Regions from separate parts of the Lysinibacillus sp. S1 genome, predicted to be linked through region 1. Evidence: a T-box and tRNA genes for the amino acid it is inferred to sense, from the RefSeq annotation. Region 1 holds a T-box; the other holds one or more tRNA genes.
The links. The T-box of region 1 lies ahead of leuS (leucine--tRNA ligase). A T-box ahead of a tRNA ligase gene usually reads a tRNA of that ligase, here a tRNA-Leu.
Positions count from the first base shown of each region.

Region 2: it has a tRNA-Leu gene. The T-box ahead of leuS (leucine--tRNA ligase) is inferred to sense a tRNA for this amino acid. The anticodon was not compared.

Region 1 is NZ_CP173154.1:3,862,126-3,868,730, reverse strand. Features, by position in the region: gene ACHZEU_RS19400 (NupC/NupG family nucleoside CNT transporter) at 1-751, shown strand, start outside; gene leuS (leucine--tRNA ligase) at 887-3,304, opposite strand; T-box leader at 3,392-3,602, opposite strand; gene ACHZEU_RS19390 (SulP family inorganic anion transporter) at 3,668-5,410, opposite strand; gene ACHZEU_RS19385 (helix-turn-helix transcriptional regulator) at 5,467-5,814, opposite strand; gene ACHZEU_RS19380 (MDR family MFS transporter) at 5,962-6,605, opposite strand, start outside.
Region 2 is NZ_CP173154.1:3,236,848-3,254,061, forward strand. Features, by position in the region: gene ACHZEU_RS16105 (anti-sigma regulatory factor) at 198-599, shown strand; gene ACHZEU_RS16110 (PP2C family protein-serine/threonine phosphatase) at 658-1,608, shown strand; gene ACHZEU_RS16115 (STAS domain-containing protein) at 1,672-2,004, shown strand; gene rsbW (anti-sigma B factor RsbW) at 2,004-2,474, shown strand; gene sigB (RNA polymerase sigma factor SigB) at 2,452-3,237, shown strand; gene ACHZEU_RS16130 (Tex family protein) at 3,373-5,544, shown strand; gene ACHZEU_RS16135 (SprT family protein) at 5,612-6,073, shown strand; tRNA gene ACHZEU_RS16140 (tRNA-Asn) at 6,165-6,241, shown strand; tRNA gene ACHZEU_RS16145 (tRNA-Glu) at 6,243-6,314, shown strand; tRNA gene ACHZEU_RS16150 (tRNA-Asp) at 6,345-6,420, shown strand; tRNA gene ACHZEU_RS16155 (tRNA-Gln) at 6,426-6,500, shown strand; tRNA gene ACHZEU_RS16160 (tRNA-Lys) at 6,516-6,588, shown strand; tRNA gene ACHZEU_RS16165 (tRNA-Leu) at 6,655-6,740, shown strand; tRNA gene ACHZEU_RS16170 (tRNA-Arg) at 6,763-6,839, shown strand; tRNA gene ACHZEU_RS16175 (tRNA-Gly) at 6,857-6,930, shown strand; rRNA gene ACHZEU_RS16180 (16S ribosomal RNA) at 7,128-8,679, shown strand; rRNA gene ACHZEU_RS16185 (23S ribosomal RNA) at 8,861-11,788, shown strand; rRNA gene rrf (5S ribosomal RNA) at 11,980-12,095, shown strand; gene ACHZEU_RS16195 (M24 family metallopeptidase) at 12,255-13,265, opposite strand; tRNA gene ACHZEU_RS16200 (tRNA-Asp) at 13,482-13,557, shown strand; gene ACHZEU_RS16205 (hypothetical protein) at 14,025-14,363, shown strand; gene tsaE (tRNA (adenosine(37)-N6)-threonylcarbamoyltransferase complex ATPase subunit type 1 TsaE) at 14,543-14,992, shown strand; gene tsaB (tRNA (adenosine(37)-N6)-threonylcarbamoyltransferase complex dimerization subunit type 1 TsaB) at 14,989-15,696, shown strand; gene rimI (ribosomal protein S18-alanine N-acetyltransferase) at 15,689-16,141, shown strand; gene tsaD (tRNA (adenosine(37)-N6)-threonylcarbamoyltransferase complex transferase subunit TsaD) at 16,141-17,157, shown strand.

The DNA of each region.
Region 1 (6,605 bases):
AGGCCAATCCGAAGTGTTCATAACTGTTAAAAAGCAATTAGATAAGATTGCACCACAACGTATGTATACATTATGCGCTTCTGCTATGTCGACTGTTTCGATGTCAGTAGTTGGAGCTTATATGACGATGATTGAGCCAAAGTATGTTGTTACGGCCATTGTATTAAACCTGTTTGGTGGATTTATTATTGTTTCCATCATTAATCCATATACTGTGGATGAAAAAGAAGATATCTTAACAATTGAAGATGAACAGAAGCAAGCGTTCTTTCAAATGATTGGCGAATATATTATGGATGGCTTTAAAGTAGCCATCATTGTTGGGGCAATGCTTATTGGTTTCGTAGCATTAATGGATTTAATCAATTCATTATTCGATATGATTATCGGTATATCTTTCCAAGAAATATTAGGCTATATCTTTGCGCCAATCGCTTTCCTAATGGGTATCCCATGGGCAGATGCTGTGGCTGCTGGCGGTATTATGGCAACCAAATTAGTAACAAACGAATTTGTTGCTATGATTAACCTTGGCGATGTTGCCGAGTCCATGAGTGAACGTACATTAGGTATTATTTCTGTATTCCTCGTATCTTTTGCCAACTTTTCATCAATCGGGATTATTTCGGGAGCTGTAAAAGGTTTGAATGAAAGGCAAGGGAATGTCGTTGCTCGATTTGGACTAAAGTTGTTGTACGGTGCTACACTCGTAAGTATCCTAACAGCTATTATTGTGGGATTGATTATTTAATTGTATCAGGAGCTATTTATTGAACTGCACTCAGTTAGATGGGTGCAGTCCTTATTTTATTGCTTAAGCTCTAAATTAAAAAATGTACATTACTAAAATTGAATTTAGTAATGTACATTTTTACTTTATATCTCTTTATTTTACGACAATATTGACAAGTTTGCCTGGAATAACGATGATTTTCACTAAGCTCTTTCCTGCCATGTATTCTTGAACCTTTTCATCGGCAAGTGCTACTTTTTCAATATCCTCTTTTGAAGCATCTTTTGCTACGACGATCTTAGCACGAACTTTACCAGCAACTTGTACAGCAATTTCTACTTCATCATCCACAAGCTTTGCTTCATCATATGTTGGCCATTGCTCATATGAAAGAGTTGAATCGTGTCCTAATAGTTGCCATAGTTCTTCTGCAATATGTGGAGCGATTGGAGCTAGCATTTTCACAAAGCCTTCAGCATAAGTCGTTGGAATCACATCAGCTTTATAGCAATCATTAATAAAGACCATCATTTGTGAAATAGCTGTGTTAAAGCGGATGCCTTCATAATCCTCTGTCACTTTTTTCACTGTTTGGTGGTATGATTTTTCAAGTGATTGATCGTTAGACACTTGAATTTTTGCTGAAATTGCGCCATCTTCTTCACTGACAAATAGACGCCAGATACGGTCTAAGAAGCGGCGTGCTCCATCTAAACCATTTGTAGACCATGCAACAGAAGCCTCTAGTGGGCCCATGAACATTTCATATAAACGTAATGTATCGGCACCATGTGACGTAATGATTTCATCTGGGTTGACAACATTGCCCTTAGATTTAGACATTTTCTCGTTACCTTCACCTAGAATCATTCCCTGGTTAAATAATTTTTGGAATGGCTCTTTTGTATGGACAACGCCTAAATCATAGAGAACTTTATGCCAGAAGCGAGCGTATAGTAAATGTAATACAGCATGCTCCGCACCACCAATATAAATATCAACAGGTAACCAACGTTTTAGTAACTCTGGGTCTGCAATCGCCTCTGTATTTGTAGGGTCGATATAGCGTAGGAAGTACCAGCTCGAACCTGCCCACTGTGGCATTGTATTTGTTTCACGACGTCCTTTTTTACCTGTCTCTGGATCGACAACATTTACCCATTCTTCAATATTTGCTAATGGTGACTCACCAGTACCTGATGGACGGATATTATCTGTTTTTGGTAGCATTAAAGGTAATTCTGATTCTGGAACTGGCGTAATCGTGCCATCTTCCCAATGAATCATTGGAATTGGTTCACCCKAAMAACGCTGACGGMAGAATAACCAGTCACGTAGACGATAAGAAATTTTCTTCTCCCCTACACCTTTTTCCGCTAACCATTCAATGGCTTTCGCAATGCCATCTGCTTTATTTAAGCCATTCAGGAATTCAGAGTTAATATGTTGACCATCACCTGTAAATGCTTCTTTGCTAATGTCTCCACCTTCAAGTACAGGAACGATGTCTAAGCCAAATTCAGTTGCGAATTCATAGTCACGTTCATCATGTGCTGGCACCGCCATAATAGCACCTGTACCATAAGACACTAACACATAGTCAGCAATCCAAATCGGCACTTTTTTACCGTTTATCGGATTCACTGCATAAGCACCTGTAAATACACCTGTTTTTTCTTTCGCTAAATCTGTACGCTCTAGGTCAGATTTCATTTTAACTTTCTCTAAATAAGCCTCAACAGCTTGGCGTTGGTCAGCTGTTGTAATTTGTTCCACTAATTTATGCTCTGGTGCAAGCACACAGTATGTAGCACCAAACAATGTATCAGGACGTGTTGTGAAAACTGTGAAGTTTTGATCAGAACCGTCAATGGCAAATGTCACTTCTGCCCCTTCTGAACGGCCAATCCAATTGCGTTGCATATCTTTAATAGATTCAGGCCAATCAACTTCTTCTAAGTCATCGATTAAACGATCAGCATAGGCTGTAATTTTAAGCATCCACTGCTTCATTGGTCTGCGTTCTACTGGATGACCACCACGCTCTGATTTCCCATCAATTACTTCTTCGTTAGCTAATACCGTGCCAAGTGCTGGACACCAGTTAACAGCTACTTCATCTACATAAGCTAAACCTTTCTTATAAAGCTGGATAAAAATCCATTGTGTCCATTTATAATACTCTGMATCAGTTGTGTTAATTTCGCGACCCCAATCATAGCTGAAGCCTAGCRCTTGWATTTGACGTTTAAATGTCGCAATATTTTTAGCTGTAAATTCAGCTGGATCATTCCCTGTATCAAGTGCATATTGCTCAGCTGGTAAACCAAAAGCATCCCAGCCCATTGGATGAAGTACATTATAGCCTTGCATACGTTTAAAGCGTGATAGAATATCAGTTGCCGTATACCCCTCTGGATGGCCTACATGTAGTCCTGCGCCAGATGGATAAGGGAACATATCTAAAGCAAAGAATTTAGGCTTCGCTGTTTCATTTTCAGTTTTAAATGTTTTGTTATCAGCCCAATATTGCTGCCACTTTTTTTCAATTTGTTCATGATTAAAACTCATTTTTTTTCCTCCTTCGATTGATCGTGCTGCTCTCCATCATAATTGAKAAAATATTTAAAAAATAAAAAAAACTCGCCCCTTTCTTATAGAAGGGACGAGAGAATWTGTACTCCCGCGGTACCACCCAAATTAGTGATTACACTCGGCTCAAGCTTCCTTAACGCGGAAGAAACGACACACGCTGTTTCACGCGGGCAGACTCAGAAGGCGAGTTCAACTTGCATTCTTACTAGCTCCCACCAACCGCTAGCTCTCTAAAAAGAACCACAAATCTACTATTCCTCATCACAGTCTTTACATGATATTGCATTTATTCTAATGGAAAGTATTGAAAAGCACAAGCCTTTGTTTACAGCTTACCCATTACTGAACAATTAAATCCTTTTCTTCCTTAGACTTTGATAAATCCTGACATTCATGAAAAGCAAAGTGCTGACAACCAATACATTGATTGACGTTTAAATAATGGAAAGCTTTTGTAATCGCTTCTCCAGTATGCTGAAAAAAATGCTGCGCGCCTATTTTATCGTAAAGTCCATTGTGCTGAAGAGCATCCTTTAAATCTCCTTGCACACCCGTTACCAAAATAGTACCGCCCTGTGCTGTATAATTTTCAATGATATTACTAAAATATGCTTCTCCAGTAGAATCCATAAAGGGCACTTTCCCCATCCGTAATATCAAAACTCTTGGTTGCTGATGCAAAGTACTTTCAATCGTTTGTTCAAACATTTGTGCAGCACCAAAAAACAACGGCCCTTCAATTGTGTACATACTAATTTGCGGGCAATCATGCTGCTGATGCACTACATGTGGCTGTACCTTTTCACTTTTATTTGAATGATCTGGAAGTACTTTTGTAACWACAAGCTTTTCAKTCATYCGTTTCGCAAATAATAGCACAGCCAGCACAAGCCRTACCTCAACTGCTAATGTAAGACMKGTGAATACCGTTAATAAAAAGGTAATCAATAATACCAGTGAGTCGCCTGATTTTAATTTTGCGATATGTGAAAAATGATGTCGTTCACTCATATTCCAAGCTACGACCATCAATACCGGAGCCATGCTTGCTAACGGAATATGAGATGCATATGGAGCTAATAACAATAATGTGATTAAAACAAACACACCATGAATGATACCCGACATAGGAGATACTGCGCCTGTTTTGATATTGGTCGCTGTGCGTGCAATGGCGCCTGTTGCTGGAATACCACCGAATAAAGGCGTCACAATATTAGCAATCCCCTGACCAATTAACTCACGATTACTGTTATGCTTACTATTTGTCATCCCATCCGCCACAACTGCCGATAATAGAGACTCAATACCACCTAGCATTGCAATGACAAACGCTGGGCCAATAAGTTGTTGTAATCGTTCGAGCGTGATGTTTGGTAAGGCGAAATGAGGTAATGTATTAGGAATTTGCCCATAAGCCGTTGCAATGGTAGCAACTTGTCCTGAAAAGAAGAAAGTTGCCATAAGTGTAGAGACAACGATACCCGCTAATGCTCCTGGAACCTTTGGAAAAAACTTTGGAGTTATCATTATTGTCGCCAAGCATACGACAGCAGTAAGAATACTATACGTATTTGTCGTACCAAGCTGCTTAATGATTTCCTGTATGTTGGCGATAAAATATTCATGCCTTTTAACATTTGTGAGCCCTAGAAAGTTAGCGATTTGACCTGTAAAAATAATCACTGCTATCCCTGCTGTAAAACCAACTGTTACAGGACGTGGAATAAACTTAATTAAAGTCCCTAACTTAAAAAAGCCCATGACACAAAGCAATACCCCTGCCATTAAACCCGCAAGTAATAAATCTTCATAGCCATAGGTAAGAACAATCCCCAATAAAATTGGCACAAACGCCCCCGTAGGCCCACCTATTTGATATTTAGAACCTCCAAAGAGAGAAATAAGAATACCTGCAATGCAAGCCGTATAAATCCCATATTCAGGTTTCACACCCGATGCTATGGCAAAGGACATGGCAAGTGGAATAGCAACGATTCCCACAATAATCCCTGACAATAAATCCTTCTTTACATGTTGAACTGAATATCCTTCAAAGCGTCCTGTAAACAGTGACTTCATAGATAAATCTTCCCTTCGAAATAATAAGCAAAGCCCAATTTTTCATCATCATTGATTTACTTATTCTCTTCGTCACCTTCATTACTTGTCATTTCCTCTAATCTCGAAATGGTATTAACCAAATGGTTATTAAAAATATCCTTTGCCACCCCAAGTAATGCACCAATCATTGGGTCACTTAAAGAATAATAAACTTTTTTTCCTTCCTTCACGCCATAAACAATATTTTTAGCACGCAATACACTTAATTGCTGAGAAACGGCAGAACCCTCTTTCTCTAAGCAATCTTGAATCTCATTGACACTTTTCTGTCCATCTACAAGGAGTTCAAGTATTCTGATGCGTAACGGATGTGCTAATGCTTTGAAAAAATCCGCTTTAAACTGTTGTAAGCCCTCGTCCATAAAAAATCCCTCCATATAACTACATATTCAAATATTTGAATATGTATGATTGTAATCCTGTCACAACATTTTTTCAATATCTACTATTAAAAAAAGAACAAAAACAAGTGCTTAACACTCGTTTTTGCTCTTTTCAGTGCGACATTATTAATCTGCTACTATTTTGTTCTTCTTTAAAGGATAATCGTATGTTAAACATGGAATAATCGCCAATAGTACGATGACCACCAATGTTAAAACGAGAGGAATCATGCCAAATTGATCTACCATAATACCACCAAATAGTGGACCAATCATCCGTCCTCCAGTAGCAGCACTATTGATAATCCCTTGATAGAATCCTTGACGACCTTTTGGTGCCAGTTGATTAGCAATCGTTGGTAATGCAGGCGTATAAAACATTTCACCAAATGTTAAGACAAGCATCGCTGCTCCAAACATTTTAAAATCGTTTGCAAAGGCAATAATACCAAAGGAAAGTGCAATCAGCGTTACACCAAATACTAACTGGCGCTTTAAATTGTGTTCCCACCGCTTTACGAGTGGTGCAATGAGTGGTTGCCCAATGACAATTAGAAGGCCGTTGATTGTCCAAAGTAAGCTATATTGCTTTAATCCCAATCCTAAATCTTGTGTATAAGATGAAATGGTTGCACTCCATTGAGAATATGCTAGCCAGCATAAAACGGAGGATGCACTAATTATTAACAAAGCATAGAAAGGTGCCTTGTTTACGATTCGCTTACTTTCGCTCAAGACATTTTTAGGTGCAATACTGCCCGCCTCCAAAC
Region 2 (17,214 bases), 620 kb from region 1:
TGATAAATGTTACAAAAAGCTTTAAGATATACACAAGATTTTTAATAAAAATAGATTTTTGAAAAAATTCTTAAAAGGTATATGAAAATTTACATAGAATATTCCATTTATAGAGGCAATTCATTCATTTTAAATGATGGCAAGCAGTTTGAATAAAAGTGTAAGAGTATAACTCCAAAGGAAATGGAGGGACAGCAGTGACATATAGGTCTTCGGTTGAAATTATTACAGAGTGGGATATTGTTGCAGCTAGACAACTGGGGCGCAATGAAGCAAAAGCACTTGGATTTGGCACTGTTGATCAAGCCCGCATCACCACTGCAATTAGTGAATTAGCACGAAATATTTATTTATATGCAAGTATAGGTATCATAGCAATTGAAAGGGTTGAAGCAGATACTGAAAAGAAAATAGTTGTTGTTGCAACAGATCAAGGGCCTGGTATTAAAGATGTTCGTAAAGTAATGGAGGATGGTTATTCCACCTCGGGGGGGCTAGGTGCTGGTTTGCCAGGTGTTAAACGATTGATGGATAGTTTAGATATTCAATCTGTCGTTGGAGAGGGAACAACGATAAGAGCGGAAAAATGGTTGCGTTAGGACGTGAAGAAAACTGAAACAATTAGAAGCTCAGTATAAAAAAATATTAGCAGATTATATGGTCAACCAAACAGAAAGAAATTTATATATCGCTCAGAACTTCACACGTCAGTTAATTCAAAAAAATATTTCTCCCGAGGATGTTATTAGCATTCATAAAAATGCTGTAGAACAAATATTTCCGAATCAAATGAACGAATCACAGCCTGCTTATGATTTTTTGATTGAAGTAATGGTGCATTATGGAATGGCACATAGAGAGCATCAAAGTTTACTTCAAAAGCAAGCTGAATATGAAATGGAAATGAAAATAGCGACAAACATCCAAAAAACATTGTTGAAAACTTATGTGCCGAATATGCAAAATATTGATATAGGTATGATTTCAGTACCTATTCGAAAAATGAACGGCGATTATGTACATTTTTTTCATGATGGAGAAGAATATTTGAGTGTGGCTGTGACAGATGTTGTCGGTAAAGGAGTTCCTGCTGCTTTATGTATGTCGATGGTGAAATATGGACTTGAAACATTAGTATATGCATATAAAGATCCCTCATATGTTTTAGAAGTTATTAATAGGGTAATAGAAAAAGGTGTGGATGACAGTATGTTTGTTTCGATGTTTTATGGCTGCTTAGATGTAGAGCAAAACATTTTTTCTTATGCTTCGGCAGGCCATGAACCAGCTTTACATTATAGTGCAAAGAACGATCAGTTCTTTACCTTAGAGGCTAAAGGTTTACTATTGGGTGTATTGTCTGAAACAAACTATACGTTTCATGAAATTGTGTTAGAAGAGAATGATTTGATTATTATGATGACCGACGGTGTGACAGAATTTAGAGTGAAAGAAGAATTAAATTCGCGAGAGGTAATCACAACTTTAATAAAAGAAAATAGACATTTATCTGCCCAGCAATTGTGTCAGCTCCTTTATAAGGAAATAGAGAGAGTGCAAAATTTTAAACTATTTGATGATTTTACTGTAGTTATTTTAAAAAAATAGGTTTAAGTTTAAATTGAACAGGGTAGAGAAAATAGTCTAACAAATATGGTGGAGGTGTGCTATATGGACGTAACGATACATTTTAAAGAAATTGATCATAAATTATTTGGCTTTGTTGAGGGTGAGATTGATACGTTTACTGCTTCAGGATTACGAGACGAATTAGAAGCTGTAAAGATTACAGAGGGTTTAGAAATTGAGCTTGATCTATCAAAGGTAAATTACATGGATAGTACAGGACTTGGGATTTTTGTTGCCTTTTATAAAAGAGCATTACGTGAAAATGGTAAAGTAAAGCTCGTTGGTTTATCGAATAGGTTACAAAGATTATTTGAAATTACTGGTCTTAGTGATTTGATGGATATCGAAACTGATAAAAAGGTGGAATTAAGATAATGAAGGAATTTGACTATATTGAAATTAGAGTTCCTGCTAAACCGCAATTTGTCAGTGTCATTCGATTAACTGTCTCGGGCTTAGCGAGTAGGATTGGCTTTAATTATGATGATATTGAAGATTTAAAAATTGCAGCAAGTGAGGCTGTGACAAATGTTGTTCACCATGCTTATAAAGACGAAGAAGAGGGTGAAATTGTCATCGGGTGTGCGCTGTATGACAATAAAATGGAAATGATGATTGCGGATTACGGCAATAGTTTTAATTTTGAAGAGATTAAGTCTAAGATTGGGCCGTATCATCCTGAAGAAAGTATTGCAGGGCTAAGAGAAGGTGGTTTGGGACTTTATTTAATGGAAACTTTGATGGATGAGGTGATGATCAATAACGATGGTGGCGTAACTGTCTTCATGACAAAGTATGTCACTAGGGAGCAGGTGGAGAAAAATGTCGAAAGAATCACTACATAAATCTTCATCTAAAGAAGATGTACTTAAGTGGATTGAATTGTACCAGTCAACGGAGGATGATGAAGCACAAACCAATTTAGTGATTCATTATCGATATCTAGTTGAATCTATAGCTCGTAAATATTCGAATGGTAAATCATATTATGATGATATTGTTCAAGTAGGGATGCTGGGATTGTTAGGTGCAATAAGACGTTTTGATCCGAATGTTGGTCGTAGTTTTGAAGCTTTTGCCGTGCCAACAATTGTTGGGGAAATCAAACGTTTTTTACGTGATAAAACATGGGATGTGCATGTGCCTAGACGTATAAAGGAACTTGGGCCGAGGATTAAATCAACTGTGGAGGCGCTGACAATTGAATTACAGCGTTCTCCATCCATTAAAGATATTGCTGAACGATTAGAAGTAGCAGAGGAAGAGGTACTAGAAGCTATGGAAATGAGCCGTAGTTATCAAGCTCTTTCTATGGACCATTCGATAGAGTCAGACTCAGACGGTAGTACAGTCACGTTATTCGATATTTTGGGCAGGGAAGACGATGGCTATGAAATGACCAATAAACGAATGATTGTTTCAGAGGCGCTGGTTGTGTTGAATGAGAGGGAAAAACAAATTATTCAGCTTACATATCTAGAGCAACTTAGTCAAAAAGAAGCTGGAGAACGATTAGGGATTTCTCAAATGCATGTATCGAGGATACAAAGGAAAGCAATAAAGAAATTACAAGAGGCTATTCTAGCAAGTGGCAGTGTTTCGCTCTAATCTTTCATGGGTGTTTAATGAAAAATACCTTTAAAATGAATGGAAATAGTCTACTCATATTCGTCTGAGTAGACTATTTTTTTGCATTTTTAGTAAAGTGTAATGGTAAAATGAAAAGAAAAAGGTAGTGATGATGTGGAGCAAAAGCAAATGTTACAGCTCATTGCAAAGGATGTAGCAGTCAAACCAGGGCAAGTAGAAGCTGTTATTAACTTATTAGAAGAGGGAAATACGGTACCATTTATTGCGCGCTATCGAAAAGAGGTTACAGGATCACTTGATGAGGTGCAAATTAAAGCTGTAGAAGATCGTTATCACTACATACAGCAACTTGAACAACGAAAAGAAGAAGTTATACGATTAATCCAAGAGCAAGAAAAGCTTACACCAGAATTAGAGCAGGCTATTCTTTCTGCAACAATCTTACAACGTGTTGAGGATTTATATAGACCTTATAAGCAAAAACGACGTACAAAGGCGACGATTGCAAAAGAGAAAGGTTTAGAGCCTCTTGCAGATCTCCTGTTAGCATTTAGTGATGATGCATTAGAGCAATTAGCAACTGACTTTGTGGACAACGAACAAGTTGCTAATACGGAAGAAGCCCTGATAGGAGCTCGAGATATATTAGCAGAACGTTTTGCGGACGATGCCTCTATTCGTGAAAAAATCCGAGCTTATTCATGGAAAGATGGAATTCTTGTGACGTCTGTGAAAAATACAGAAATCGACGAGAAAAATGTTTTTGAAATGTATTACGAATATGAAGAGCCTGTTAGTCGCATTGTACCACACCGTATTTTAGCAATAAACCGAGGAGAGAAAGAAGAAATCTTAAAGGTTTCTATTCATGTGCCGGTGGACCGAGTATTAATGATTATGTGGAAAGAATGGATACCTGCAACTGGTTCGTCTCCTGCTATTGCAGAAGTTAAACTAGCAATCGAGGATTCGTACAAGCGTTTAATTCAGCCTTCAATTGAAAGGGAATTACGAAACGAGCTTACAGAAAAAGCTGAGGCACAGGCTATTCATATTTTTTCTGAAAATTTACGTAACCTATTGCTACAACCACCTATGAAAGGTAAATATGTTTTAGGGGTTGATCCAGCTTACCGTACAGGTTGCAAGCTGGCGGTTGTAGATGAAACTGGGAAAATGCTTGAGGTTACAGCTATTTACCCACATCCACCGAAACCAGATGTGGCAAAATCCAAAGCTATTGTAAAAGGAATTTTGGCAAAGTATCCAATAAGTATAATTGCCATTGGTAATGGTACAGCATCTCGGGAGACAGAACAATTTATCGCGGATGTATTAAATGAACTTACTACTGACATAGCCTATGTGATTGTCAATGAAGCGGGGGCATCTGTTTATTCAGCGTCTGAAATTGCACGTACAGAATTTCCTGATTTACAGGTTGAACAACGTAGTGCTGTCTCCATTGCACGTCGCTTACAGGATCCTTTATCAGAGTTAGTGAAAATTGAACCAAAAGCTGTGGGTGTAGGTCAGTATCAGCATGATGTTTCTCAAAAAAAATTAAATGAATCGCTATCTTTTATAGTAGAAACAGCTGTTAACCAAGTTGGTGTAGATGTAAATACGGCTTCATCATCACTCTTACAATATGTTTCTGGTCTATCAAAAACTGTTGCAGAGAATATCGTAAAGACGCGAGAGGAAAATGGTCAATTTACTACACGTGCGCAATTAAAGAAGATTCCAAGGTTAGGCGCCAAAACGTATGAACAAGCTATTGGTTTCCTACGTGTCCCAGAAGCAAAAAATCCGTTTGATGCTACAGGTATTCATCCTGAGAGCTATGCCCTTGCTGAGCAAATATTAGCAGAGGCTCAAATAGATAAAAAAGAGTTAGGGACACAGAAGGCAGAGGATGCTATTGCAGCACTAAAAATCCAAAAATTAAGTGATGTGCTTGGAGTAGGAGTTGTGACAATTCAAGATATCGTGGATACCTTAATGAAACCTAGTCGTGACCCACGTGATGCATTCCCACAACCATTGCTTAAGACTGATGTATTAAAAATGGAAGATTTAAAAGTAGGTATGGAATTGCAGGGGACGGTAAGAAATGTAGTAGATTTCGGCGCATTTGTTGACATTGGCGTGAAGCAAGATGGACTTGTGCATATTTCTAAACTCCAAAATAAACGTATAAAGCATCCATTAGAAGTTGTGGCACTTGGGGATATTGTAACTGTCTGGGTTGAACAAATAGATGTAACGAAAGGACGTATCTCTTTAACGATGCTTCCTCCTAAAAATCAAGCATTAGTTTGAGTACTAAATTTTTGCCACACTGTCTATACTACGCAGTGTGGTATTCTTGTTGTTAGAGGTGATTACTGTGGACAATCAAGAATTACAAGAGCTTGTTCGTCGCTTATCTTTAGAAAACTTTCAGAGGCCTTTTCTGCATCAAGCCTACTTTAATCCGAGATTACGGTCAACGGGAGGACGATATCTTTTACAATCCCATAATATTGAGATTAATCCTAAAGCCTATGAGTTATACGGTTTGAAAGAGATTCAAGGTATTGTTTTACACGAATTATGCCATTATCACCTACATATTGAAGGTAAAGGGTATCAGCATCGAGATAAAGATTTTAGAGAATTATTAAGGAAAGTAGATGCCCCTCGATTTTGCGCAGTTTTACATGTCCCGAAAGCTACAGTTAAAAAACAACGACGACGCTATACATATACTTGTGTCAATTGCCACCAATTATATATACGGAAAATAAAAATGAATGTTGAAAGGTATTGTTGCAGTAAGTGTTTGGGGAAATTAAAATTAGTAGAGTAAAAAAAGTTTAAAAAATAGTTGACGTTTTGTTGAGTTGTCCCTATAATAGTAAAAGTCGACAAGATAACGACGACAACATAACATGAATTATTCCGAAGTAGCTCAGTTGGTAGTAGCACCTGACTGTTAATCAGGTTGTCGCAGGTTCGAGTCCTGCCTTCGGAGCCATGGCCCCTTGGTCAAGTGGTTAAGACACCGCCCTTTCACGGCGGTAACACGGGTTCGAATCCCGTAGGGGTCATTTTTCATAATTTAATGTAAATAATATTTTGGTCCCGTGGTGTAGCGGTTAACATGCCTGCCTGTCACGCAGGAGATCGCCGGTTCGATCCCGGTCGGGACCGCCACTTATTGGGGTATAGCCAAGCGGTAAGGCAACGGATTTTGATTCCGTCATGCCTAGGTTCGAATCCTAGTACCCCAGCCATTCATTTCTTAATTCGAGCCATTAGCTCAGTTGGTAGAGCATCTGACTTTTAATCAGAGGGTCGAAGGTTCGAGTCCTTCATGGCTCATCTCTTTAAGAAAAAGAGTTGACTTTTTGAATTATCATAGTATAATAAAAAAGTTACTAATTGAATGCGGTCGTGGCGGAACGGCAGACGCGCTAGGTTGAGGGCCTAGTGGGGGCAACCCCGTGGAGGTTCAAGTCCTCTCGGCCGCACCAAGTCAATTAATTAATTTCATATGCGCCCGTAGCTCAATTGGATAGAGCGTCTGACTACGGATCAGAAGGTTGTGGGTTCGACTCCTGCCGGGCGCGCCATTTTCAAGAAAATATATGCGGGTGTAGTTTAATGGTAAAACCTCAGCCTTCCAAGCTGATGTCGTGAGTTCGATTCTCATCACCCGCTCCAAAAAAGTGTTGACAACCTCTTGGTTGTATGGTAAATTTAAATAGTTGTCCAAAAGGGCGATGACATGAACCTTGAAAACTGAACAAGCAAAACGTAATCAATAAAGTTTTAAGTAGCTAGCTTTTGCTAGTGAACAAAACAACAATTTTGGACATCAAACATGATGCCAGCAAAACATTTGAGCTAATCAAATTTCTTTTATGGAGAGTTTGATCCTGGCTCAGGACGAACGCTGGCGGCGTGCCTAATACATGCAAGTCGAGCGAACAGAAAAGGAGCTTGCTCCTTTGACGTTAGCGGCGGACGGGTGAGTAACACGTGGGCAACCTACCCTATAGTTTGGGATAACTCCGGGAAACCGGGGCTAATACCGAATAATCTCTTTTGCTTCATGGTGAAAGACTGAAAGACGGTTTCGGCTGTCGCTATAGGATGGGCCCGCGGCGCATTAGCTAGTTGGTGAGGTAACGGCTCACCAAGGCGACGATGCGTAGCCGACCTGAGAGGGTGATCGGCCACACTGGGACTGAGACACGGCCCAGACTCCTACGGGAGGCAGCAGTAGGGAATCTTCCACAATGGGCGAAAGCCTGATGGAGCAACGCCGCGTGAGTGAAGAAGGTTTTCGGATCGTAAAACTCTGTTGTAAGGGAAGAACAAGTACAGTAGTAACTGGCTGTACCTTGACGGTACCTTATTAGAAAGCCACGGCTAACTACGTGCCAGCAGCCGCGGTAATACGTAGGTGGCAAGCGTTGTCCGGAATTATTGGGCGTAAAGCGCGCGCAGGCGGTCCTTTAAGTCTGATGTGAAAGCCCACGGCTCAACCGTGGAGGGTCATTGGAAACTGGGGGACTTGAGTGCAGAAGAGGAAAGTGGAATTCCAAGTGTAGCGGTGAAATGCGTAGAGATTTGGAGGAACACCAGTGGCGAAGGCGACTTTCTGGTCTGTAACTGACGCTGAGGCGCGAAAGCGTGGGGAGCAAACAGGATTAGATACCCTGGTAGTCCACGCCGTAAACGATGAGTGCTAAGTGTTAGGGGGTTTCCGCCCCTTAGTGCTGCAGCTAACGCATTAAGCACTCCGCCTGGGGAGTACGGTCGCAAGACTGAAACTCAAAGGAATTGACGGGGGCCCGCACAAGCGGTGGAGCATGTGGTTTAATTCGAAGCAACGCGAAGAACCTTACCAGGTCTTGACATCCCGTTGACCACTGTAGAGATATAGTTTCCCCTTCGGGGGCAACGGTGACAGGTGGTGCATGGTTGTCGTCAGCTCGTGTCGTGAGATGTTGGGTTAAGTCCCGCAACGAGCGCAACCCTTGATCTTAGTTGCCATCATTTAGTTGGGCACTCTAAGGTGACTGCCGGTGACAAACCGGAGGAAGGTGGGGATGACGTCAAATCATCATGCCCCTTATGACCTGGGCTACACACGTGCTACAATGGACGATACAAACGGTTGCCAACTCGCGAGAGGGAGCTAATCCGATAAAGTCGTTCTCAGTTCGGATTGTAGGCTGCAACTCGCCTACATGAAGCCGGAATCGCTAGTAATCGCGGATCAGCATGCCGCGGTGAATACGTTCCCGGGCCTTGTACACACCGCCCGTCACACCACGAGAGTTTGTAACACCCGAAGTCGGTGAGGTAACCTTTTGGAGCCAGCCGCCGAAGGTGGGATAGATGATTGGGGTGAAGTCGTAACAAGGTAGCCGTATCGGAAGGTGCGGCTGGATCACCTCCTTTCTAAGGATTATTTCGGAATACAAACCTTGGGTTTGTAAGATTACGTTTTGCGTTCAGTTTTGAAGGTTCATTCTATCTGAATGAAACACTTCAAAACTTGTTCTTTGAAAACTGGATAAAACGACATTGAAATTGTAACAAACACATTTATTTTTTAAGTTTTTTATAGGCTTAATAACTTGGTTAAGTTATTAAGGGCGCACGGCGAATGCCTTGGCACTAGGAGCCGAAGAAGGACGGCACTAACACCGATATGCTTCGGGGAGCTGTAAGTGAGCTTTGATCCGGAGATTTCCGAATGGGGGAACCCACTACGTTTAATCGCGTAGTATCTTGACGTGAATACATAGCGTCTTGAAGGCAGACCCAGGGAACTGAAACATCTAAGTACCTGGAGGAAGAGAAAGAAAAATCGATTCCCTGAGTAGCGGCGAGCGAAACGGGAAGAGCCCAAACCAAGAGGCTTGCCTCTTGGGGTTGTAGGACACTCTATACGGAGTTACAAAAGAGCGAGTTAGATGAAGCGACTTGGAAAGGTCCGCCAGAGCAGGTAAAAGCCCTGTAGTCGAAAGTTCGTTCTCTCCTGAGTGGATCCTGAGTACGGCGGAACACGTGAAATTCCGTCGGAATCCGGGAGGACCATCTCCCAAGGCTAAATACTACCTAGTGACCGATAGTGAACCAGTACCGTGAGGGAAAGGTGAAAAGCACCCCGGAAGGGGAGTGAAAGAGATCCTGAAACCGTGTGCCTACAAGTAGTTAGAGCCCGTTAATGGGTGATAGCGTGCCTTTTGTAGAATGAACCGGCGAGTTACGATTACGTGCGAGGTTAAGCTTTAGAAGGCGGAGCCGCAGCGAAAGCGAGTCTGAATAGGGCGAAATAGTACGTGGTCGTAGACCCGAAACCAGGTGATCTACCCATGTCCAGGGTGAAGGTGAGGTAACACTTACTGGAGGCCCGAACCCACGCACGTTGAAAAGTGCGGGGATGAGGTGTGGGTAGCGGAGAAATTCCAATCGAACTTGGAGATAGCTGGTTCTCTCCGAAATAGCTTTAGGGCTAGCCTCGTGATGAGAATACTGGAGGTAGAGCACTGTTTGGACTAGGGGGCCATCCCGGTTTACCGAATTCAGACAAACTCCGAATGCCAGATATTTATACACGGGAGTCAGACTGCGAGTGATAAGATCCGTAGTCAAAAGGGAAACAGCCCAGACCACCAGCTAAGGTCCCAAAGTAATCGTTAAGTGGAAAAGGATGTGGCGTTGCACAGACAACCAGGATGTTGGCTTAGAAGCAGCCATCATTTAAAGAGTGCGTAATAGCTCACTGGTCGAGTGACGCTGCGCCGAAAATGTATCGGGGCTAAACGATTCACCGAAGCTGTGGATTGACATCTACGATGTCAGTGGTAGGAGAGCGTTCTAAGTGCGTTGAAGTCAGATCGGAAGGACTGGTGGAGCGCTTAGAAGTGAGAATGCCGGTATGAGTAGCGAAAGACGGGTGAGAATCCCGTCCACCGTATGACTAAGGTTTCCTGAGGAAGGCTCGTCCGCTCAGGGTTAGTCGGGACCTAAGCCGAGGCCGATAGGCGTAGGCGATGGACAACAGGTTGATATTCCTGTACCACCTCCTCACCGTTTGAGAAATGGGGGGACGCAGTAGGATAGGGTAAGCGCGCCGTTGGTTGTGCGCGTCCAAGCAGTAAGGCGTGTGTGTAGGCAAATCCGCACACTGTAACGTTGAGCTGTGATGGCGAGTCCGTATGGACGAAGTTCCTGATTTCACACTGCCAAGAAAAGCCTCTATCGAGGTGAGAGGTGCCCGTACCGCAAACCGACACAGGTAGTCGAGGAGAGAATCCTAAGGTGTGCGAGAGAACTCTCGTTAAGGAACTCGGCAAAATGACCCCGTAACTTCGGGAGAAGGGGTGCTCTTGAGCGTGCAAGCGCATGAGAGCCGCAGTGAATAGGCCCAGGCGACTGTTTAGCAAAAACACAGGTCTCTGCAAAACCGTAAGGTGACGTATAGGGGCTGACGCCTGCCCGGTGCTGGAAGGTTAAGAGGAGTGGTTAGCGCAAGCGAAGCTGCGAATTGAAGCCCCAGTAAACGGCGGCCGTAACTATAACGGTCCTAAGGTAGCGAAATTCCTTGTCGGGTAAGTTCCGACCCGCACGAAAGGCGTAACGATCTGGGCACTGTCTCAACGAGAGACTCGGTGAAATTATAGTACCTGTGAAGATGCAGGTTACCCGCGACAGGACGGAAAGACCCCGTGGAGCTTTACTGTAGCCTGATATTGAATTTTGGTACAACTTGTACAGGATAGGTAGGAGCCAGAGATCTCGGAGCGCCAGCTTCGAAGGAGGCGTCGGTGGGATACTACCCTGGTTGTATTGAAATTCTAACCCATGCCCCTTAGCGGGGCAGGAGACAGTGTCAGGCGGACAGTTTGACTGGGGCGGTCGCCTCCTAAAAGGTAACGGAGGCGCCCAAAGGTTCCCTCAGAATGGTTGGAAATCATTCGTAGAGTGTAAAGGCACAAGGGAGCTTGACTGCGAGACCTACAAGTCGAGCAGGGTCGAAAGACGGGCTTAGTGATCCGGTGGTTCCGCATGGAAGGGCCATCGCTCAACGGATAAAAGCTACCCCGGGGATAACAGGCTTATCTCCCCCAAGAGTCCACATCGACGGGGAGGTTTGGCACCTCGATGTCGGCTCATCGCATCCTGGGGCTGTAGTCGGTCCCAAGGGTTGGGCTGTTCGCCCATTAAAGCGGTACGCGAGCTGGGTTCAGAACGTCGTGAGACAGTTCGGTCCCTATCCGTCGTGGGCGTAGGAAATTTGAGAGGAGCTGTCCTTAGTACGAGAGGACCGGGATGGACACACCGCTGGTGTACCAGTTGTCTTGCCAAAGGCATCGCTGGGTAGCTATGTGTGGACGGGATAAGTGCTGAAAGCATCTAAGCATGAAGCCCCCCTCAAGATGAGATTTCCCATTACGCAAGTAAGTAAGATCCCTCAAAGACGATGAGGTAGATAGGTTCGAGGTGGAAGTGTGGTGACACATGGAGCTGACGAATACTAATCGATCGAGGACTTAACCAAAAAGTTTGAAACATTCAATGCACCGTTTATCCAGTTTTGAAAGAACAATTCTTTCAACAAAAAAAGAGAGCTTCAAGACACAAGTAGTACAAGGAAGCAAACGAGTGATTGAAGGAGCGTACTTCTGTACGTGACTGATTGAACGAGAGCAGCTGACGCAGTAATACGCCGTGTATTGGAGGTCGCATAAGTCTAGTGATGATGGCAAAGAGGTCACACCCGTTCCCATACCGAACACGGAAGTTAAGCTCTTTAGCGCCGATGGTAGTTGGGGGCTTCCCCCTGTGAGAGTAGGACGTCGCTAGGCAAACAAAACAGTCAGCTGTGTGTTGGCTGTTTTTTCTTTTATAAAAAGAGTAAGTACAAAGAATTTATTGTACTTACTCTTTAAAACATTTGTTATATATCAAAGTAAGCAGCTAAACTTCTTTAATGATATCTCCATATAAAACATCACTTTAATGGGCTATAAAATAATGAGTTCCTTAGGAGAGTGAGTGATGACTTCCACACCTTCTTTTGTAACGATAACATCATCCTCGATTCGAACACCACCTACATTAGGTATATAAATACCCGGTTCGACAGTTAGTACCATATTTTCTTCTAACATGTCTTTACATATGGTAGACATAAATATGTTTTCATGGATATCTAAGCCTATACCATGTCCTGCACCGTGTCCGTAATTTTGTCCATATCCCTTTTTAGTAATGAAGTCTCGTGAATAACTATCGGCCTCTTGTCCAGTAATACCAGCCTTCATATTGGAAAGGGCATGCTGTAAGGCACCATAAACTATTTGATATACTTCTTTTAATTGCTCTAATGGTTCTCCAACAGCAATCGTTCTTGTCATATCAGAACGATAACCTCGGTAGTAAGCACCAAAATCCATTGTCAACATGTCACCTTGCTCCACTATTTTAGAGGATGCTACACCATGTGGGAGTGCTGAACGATGGCCAGAAGCAATAATCATATCGAAGGCTGCACCTGTTGCACCATTTTTTCGCATATGAGACTCTAATTCATAGGCAATCTCAAGTTCTGAAATACCTGGTTTGATGAATGTCAGAATATGATTAAACGCCTCATCGGAAATCCATGCTGCTTTCTTAATTATTTCAATTTCTTCTGGTGTTTTAATCATCCGTAAATCTTCTACAATAGTAGGCATTGGTTTTAATATAGCTGTCAATTTGCTCTTCATTAATTGATAGCTAAAATAAGTTACATGATGTTGCTCAAAACCAACAGTTTGAATTAATTCCTGTTCAAGAATTTCCTGAATGGTTTCATATAAATGGTTGCGATCAATCTCTAGTACTTCAAAGGTGTCACACTGATTTGTTGCTTGCTGTGTGTAGCGGAAGTCTACTAATAAAAGTGCGCGTGTCTTTGTTACAATAACTGTACCTGCACTACCTGTAAAACCTGTTAGATAGCGACGATTTTGAGCATTTGTGATAATAATTGCATCGGTATTGTGGAGCTGTAAGGCTGCTTGTAATTGTTCTAATTTGACATGTTATGTTTCCCCCTTCAAAGTTAAATATACTGCAAAATTTGCATCATGTTTAGAGCTTATATGAAAGTAGATGTTGATTATGTGGAAAATATATTAAAAAAATGTGAAAAAAGATATTGTATATCTATATTTTCTATGATATATTTATAAATGTCTTAAAGAGGTCCCGTGGTGTAGCGGTTAACATGCCTGCCTGTCACGCAGGAGATCGCCGGTTCGATCCCGGTCGGGACCGCCATTTAAATTGATATTACAGTCCTTATGATTTTACATCATAGGGACTTTTTTGTATGTGATTGGAGTATGGATCCAATTCATCTTTCAGGAGTTTATCAGTAAATTAAGTAGAAATTACATGACAAATGAATAATGTCGAAAGGATCAACACTGCCTAGTAGAAACACAGAGGCTAAAAGCATAACATTTTGTGAAGTATTTGAGACCAACTTCCCTTTATTATTTCATAAACAACATCTATTTCCCTAAAACATATCAAGTGTATCTAAAAAATGGCTTAAATCGCTGTGAAATGATCGATAATATTGCCATAAACATAGCGAATTTCATATATTTAACATTATCTAAAAATAGTAAAAATTACCGATAAATGATAGCGTTTCTATAAGGTAAAATTAGAGATGTTTCTAATATAAAGATTAGGGGTAAAAAAGTAGATGTAATCGGATTGGCTACGGAGGTGTTTATATGAGCAAAGATTATTCTTTTAAAAGTATTTATTTCCCTTTGCTTATTGGTTCCATGATAATGATGGTAGGCTGTGGAGATCCTATTATGGAGATTGAAGAATCAAATGCGTATCACTGGCAAAAAAATATGAACGAAGTAGAATTTGAGAAATTAAAAAATGATATGTCATATATTGAGGTAGTAGAAGCAGCAGGCGGCGCAGGTAAAAAAATCAAAAATAATGAATATCGTTGGAATGATGAAATCTTGATGACACAGGCCTATATAGTAAAATTTAAGGATGATAAACTAATTGGCAAAGAAATCATAGCAGTGAAAGGTCATTCAAACAGATAAATAGTTGTCACGTCTTTGTAAAAGAAGGCGTGTTTTTTTATTTAAATGGCTACCATGTCATAAAATTAGGCTTTTTAACGAAGATAATCTATGTAGGATATAATGATATTGGATGCTTTGAACATTTTCGCTAGTTTAGGTAAACTAGAGGTAATGTAGTGATGAGAGGAAAAATGAGAATGTATGAAATAATCATGAATTCAGTTGATGATACAGAGCGTTTTGCCGTGACACTTGCAAAATTACTAGAAGCTCAAGATACAATTACATTAGAAGGAGATTTGGGTGCAGGCAAGACAACGTTTACGAAGGCCTTAGCAAAAGGGCTTGGTGTGAAAAGAACGGTCAACAGTCCAACATTTACAATCATTAAACAGTATGAAGGACGTTTACCCTTCAATCATTTAGATGTTTATCGTTTGGCTGAAAGTGACGAGGACCTTGGTTGGGATGAATTATTTTATGGAGATGCAGTATCAGTGGTAGAGTGGGCGCATTTAATAGAACAGGATTTGCCACGGAATCGATTAGCGATAGAGATTTATCGAATCGGAGACAATGAACGACGATTTGTGTTAATACCTAGTGGGGAACGCTATGAGGCACTATGTGAGGAGCTAATGAAATGATTTGGTTAGGAATAGAAACAGCGAATACACCACTTTCCGTTGCTATTGTGAGGGATGGAAAAGTGGTAGCTGAGCTGGTACAAAATATAAAATTAACACATTCAGCAGGCGCAATGCCCGCTATTGAAGAGGTATTAGCAAGAGCAGGTTTGAAGGCAGGCGACTTGGATGTTATTGCAGTGTCTGAAGGGCCAGGTTCGTATACAGGGGTCCGTATAGGTGTAACATTAGCGAAAACCCTAGCATGGACATTACAGATACCTTTAGTTGGTGTCTCTAGCTTAAAAGCATTAGCTGCAAATGCTACCCTTTATAATGGATTAATTTGTCCAATTTTTGATGCAAGAAGAGATAATGTTTATACAGCTGTTTATCAAGGAGTGACTCTAGAGGCTCTTGTGGAGGATCATCATGCACATATCGCTGATTTATTAGAGCGTTTAAGGGCATTAGATGCACCTATTTTATTTGTAGGAACAGATGTGGGCTTATTTTGGGATAACATTGTAGAGGAGCTTGGCGATAACGCTTTTCGTGCACCTTTTAGTCTTGACTTGCCACGTGCAACGGAAGTTATTCGTGTAGGAACTAAAGTGGAATTACCGAGTGTTGAAGCTACTCATCACTTTGTCCCACAATATAAACGAATTGCAGAGGCTGAAGCAAATTGGCTGAAAGAACAGAAGGAGAAAGAACATGAGTAGTGATGTAACTTATCGTAAAATGGTTTCTGATGATGTACCAGCAGTTTATGAAATTGAAGTAGCTTCATTTCCTGTACCTTGGACGTTGGATTCCTTTTACTATGAAGTACATGAAAATCAGTATGCCCATTATGTGCTGGCTGTTGATGCAAGTGGACGTATTATTGGTTTTTGCGGGATGTGGATGGTTATAGATGCAGCCCAAATTACGAATGTAGCTGTTATTGAGGCAGCTCGTGGACGAGGTATAGGCGAGGGATTAATGCGTGAGGCAATGCAAATAGCTCGTTTACATGGAATGGAGGTTATGACATTGGAGGTACGAGTAACGAACACAGTTGCACAAAATCTTTATCGTAAGCTCCAATTCCAAGATGGTGGTATACGGAAAGGCTATTATACGGATAACGGGGAGGATGCCCTTGTCATGTGGGTGAATTTATAATGAATAATGGATTGATATTAGCAATAGAATCAAGCTGTGATGAAACAGCTGCAGCGATTATACGAAATGGTCATGAAATCGTGTCGAATGTTGTTGCTTCTCAAATAGAGAGTCATAAGCGATTTGGTGGCGTTGTTCCTGAAATTGCATCACGCCATCACGTTGAACAAATTACGATGGTAATTGAAGAAGCATTAGCTCAAGCAAATTTAAAGCCGGTAGATTTGGATGCGGTTGCTGTTACAGAGGGTCCGGGTCTTGTAGGGGCATTGTTGATTGGCATTAATGCAGCGAAGGCTTTTGCCTTTGCGAATAACCTACCAATTGTAGGTGTGCATCATATTGCAGGGCATATTTATGCCAATGCGCTTGTTCAGCCGATGGAGTTCCCTTTATTAGCACTAGTAGTTTCAGGCGGTCATACAGAGCTTGTCTATATGAAGGAACATGGCTCTTTTGAGGTCATTGGTGAAACAAGAGATGATGCAGCTGGTGAAGCTTATGATAAAGTGGCGCGTGTTTTAAATTTACCTTATCCTGGTGGGCCACATATTGATCGTCTTGCTCATGAGGAAGGAGAGGCTGTTCCTTTTCCAAGAGTATGGTTGGAAGAGGATTCATATGATTTTAGCTTTAGCGGTTTAAAATCAGCTGTCATCAATTATAAACATAATATGGATCAACGAGGTGAAGCTATTTCACCAGCAGCTGTCGCCAAGGGCTTTCAGGAAAGTGTTGTTGAAGTACTGACTGCTAAGACATTACGTGCTGCTCGCGAATATCAGGTGAAACAGGTTATTGCAGCTGGAGGTGTAGCAGCAAATAAGGGGTTGCGAATTTCTTTGGAGACTGTATTTGAAGAGGAAGGTATCCCGTTTTTTGTACCGCCGCTTAAATTGTGTACTGATAATGCGGCAATGATTGGCGCAGCAGCTATGCCGATGTTTGAGGCTGGTATTCGAGGAAACTTAATGATGAATGGACGTCCAGGAATGGAGTTAAAATCCTGGGTATAGTGTAAGAAAGAGGTATCTATATTTTTAGATATCTCTTTTTTTAATTGTCGAATAATT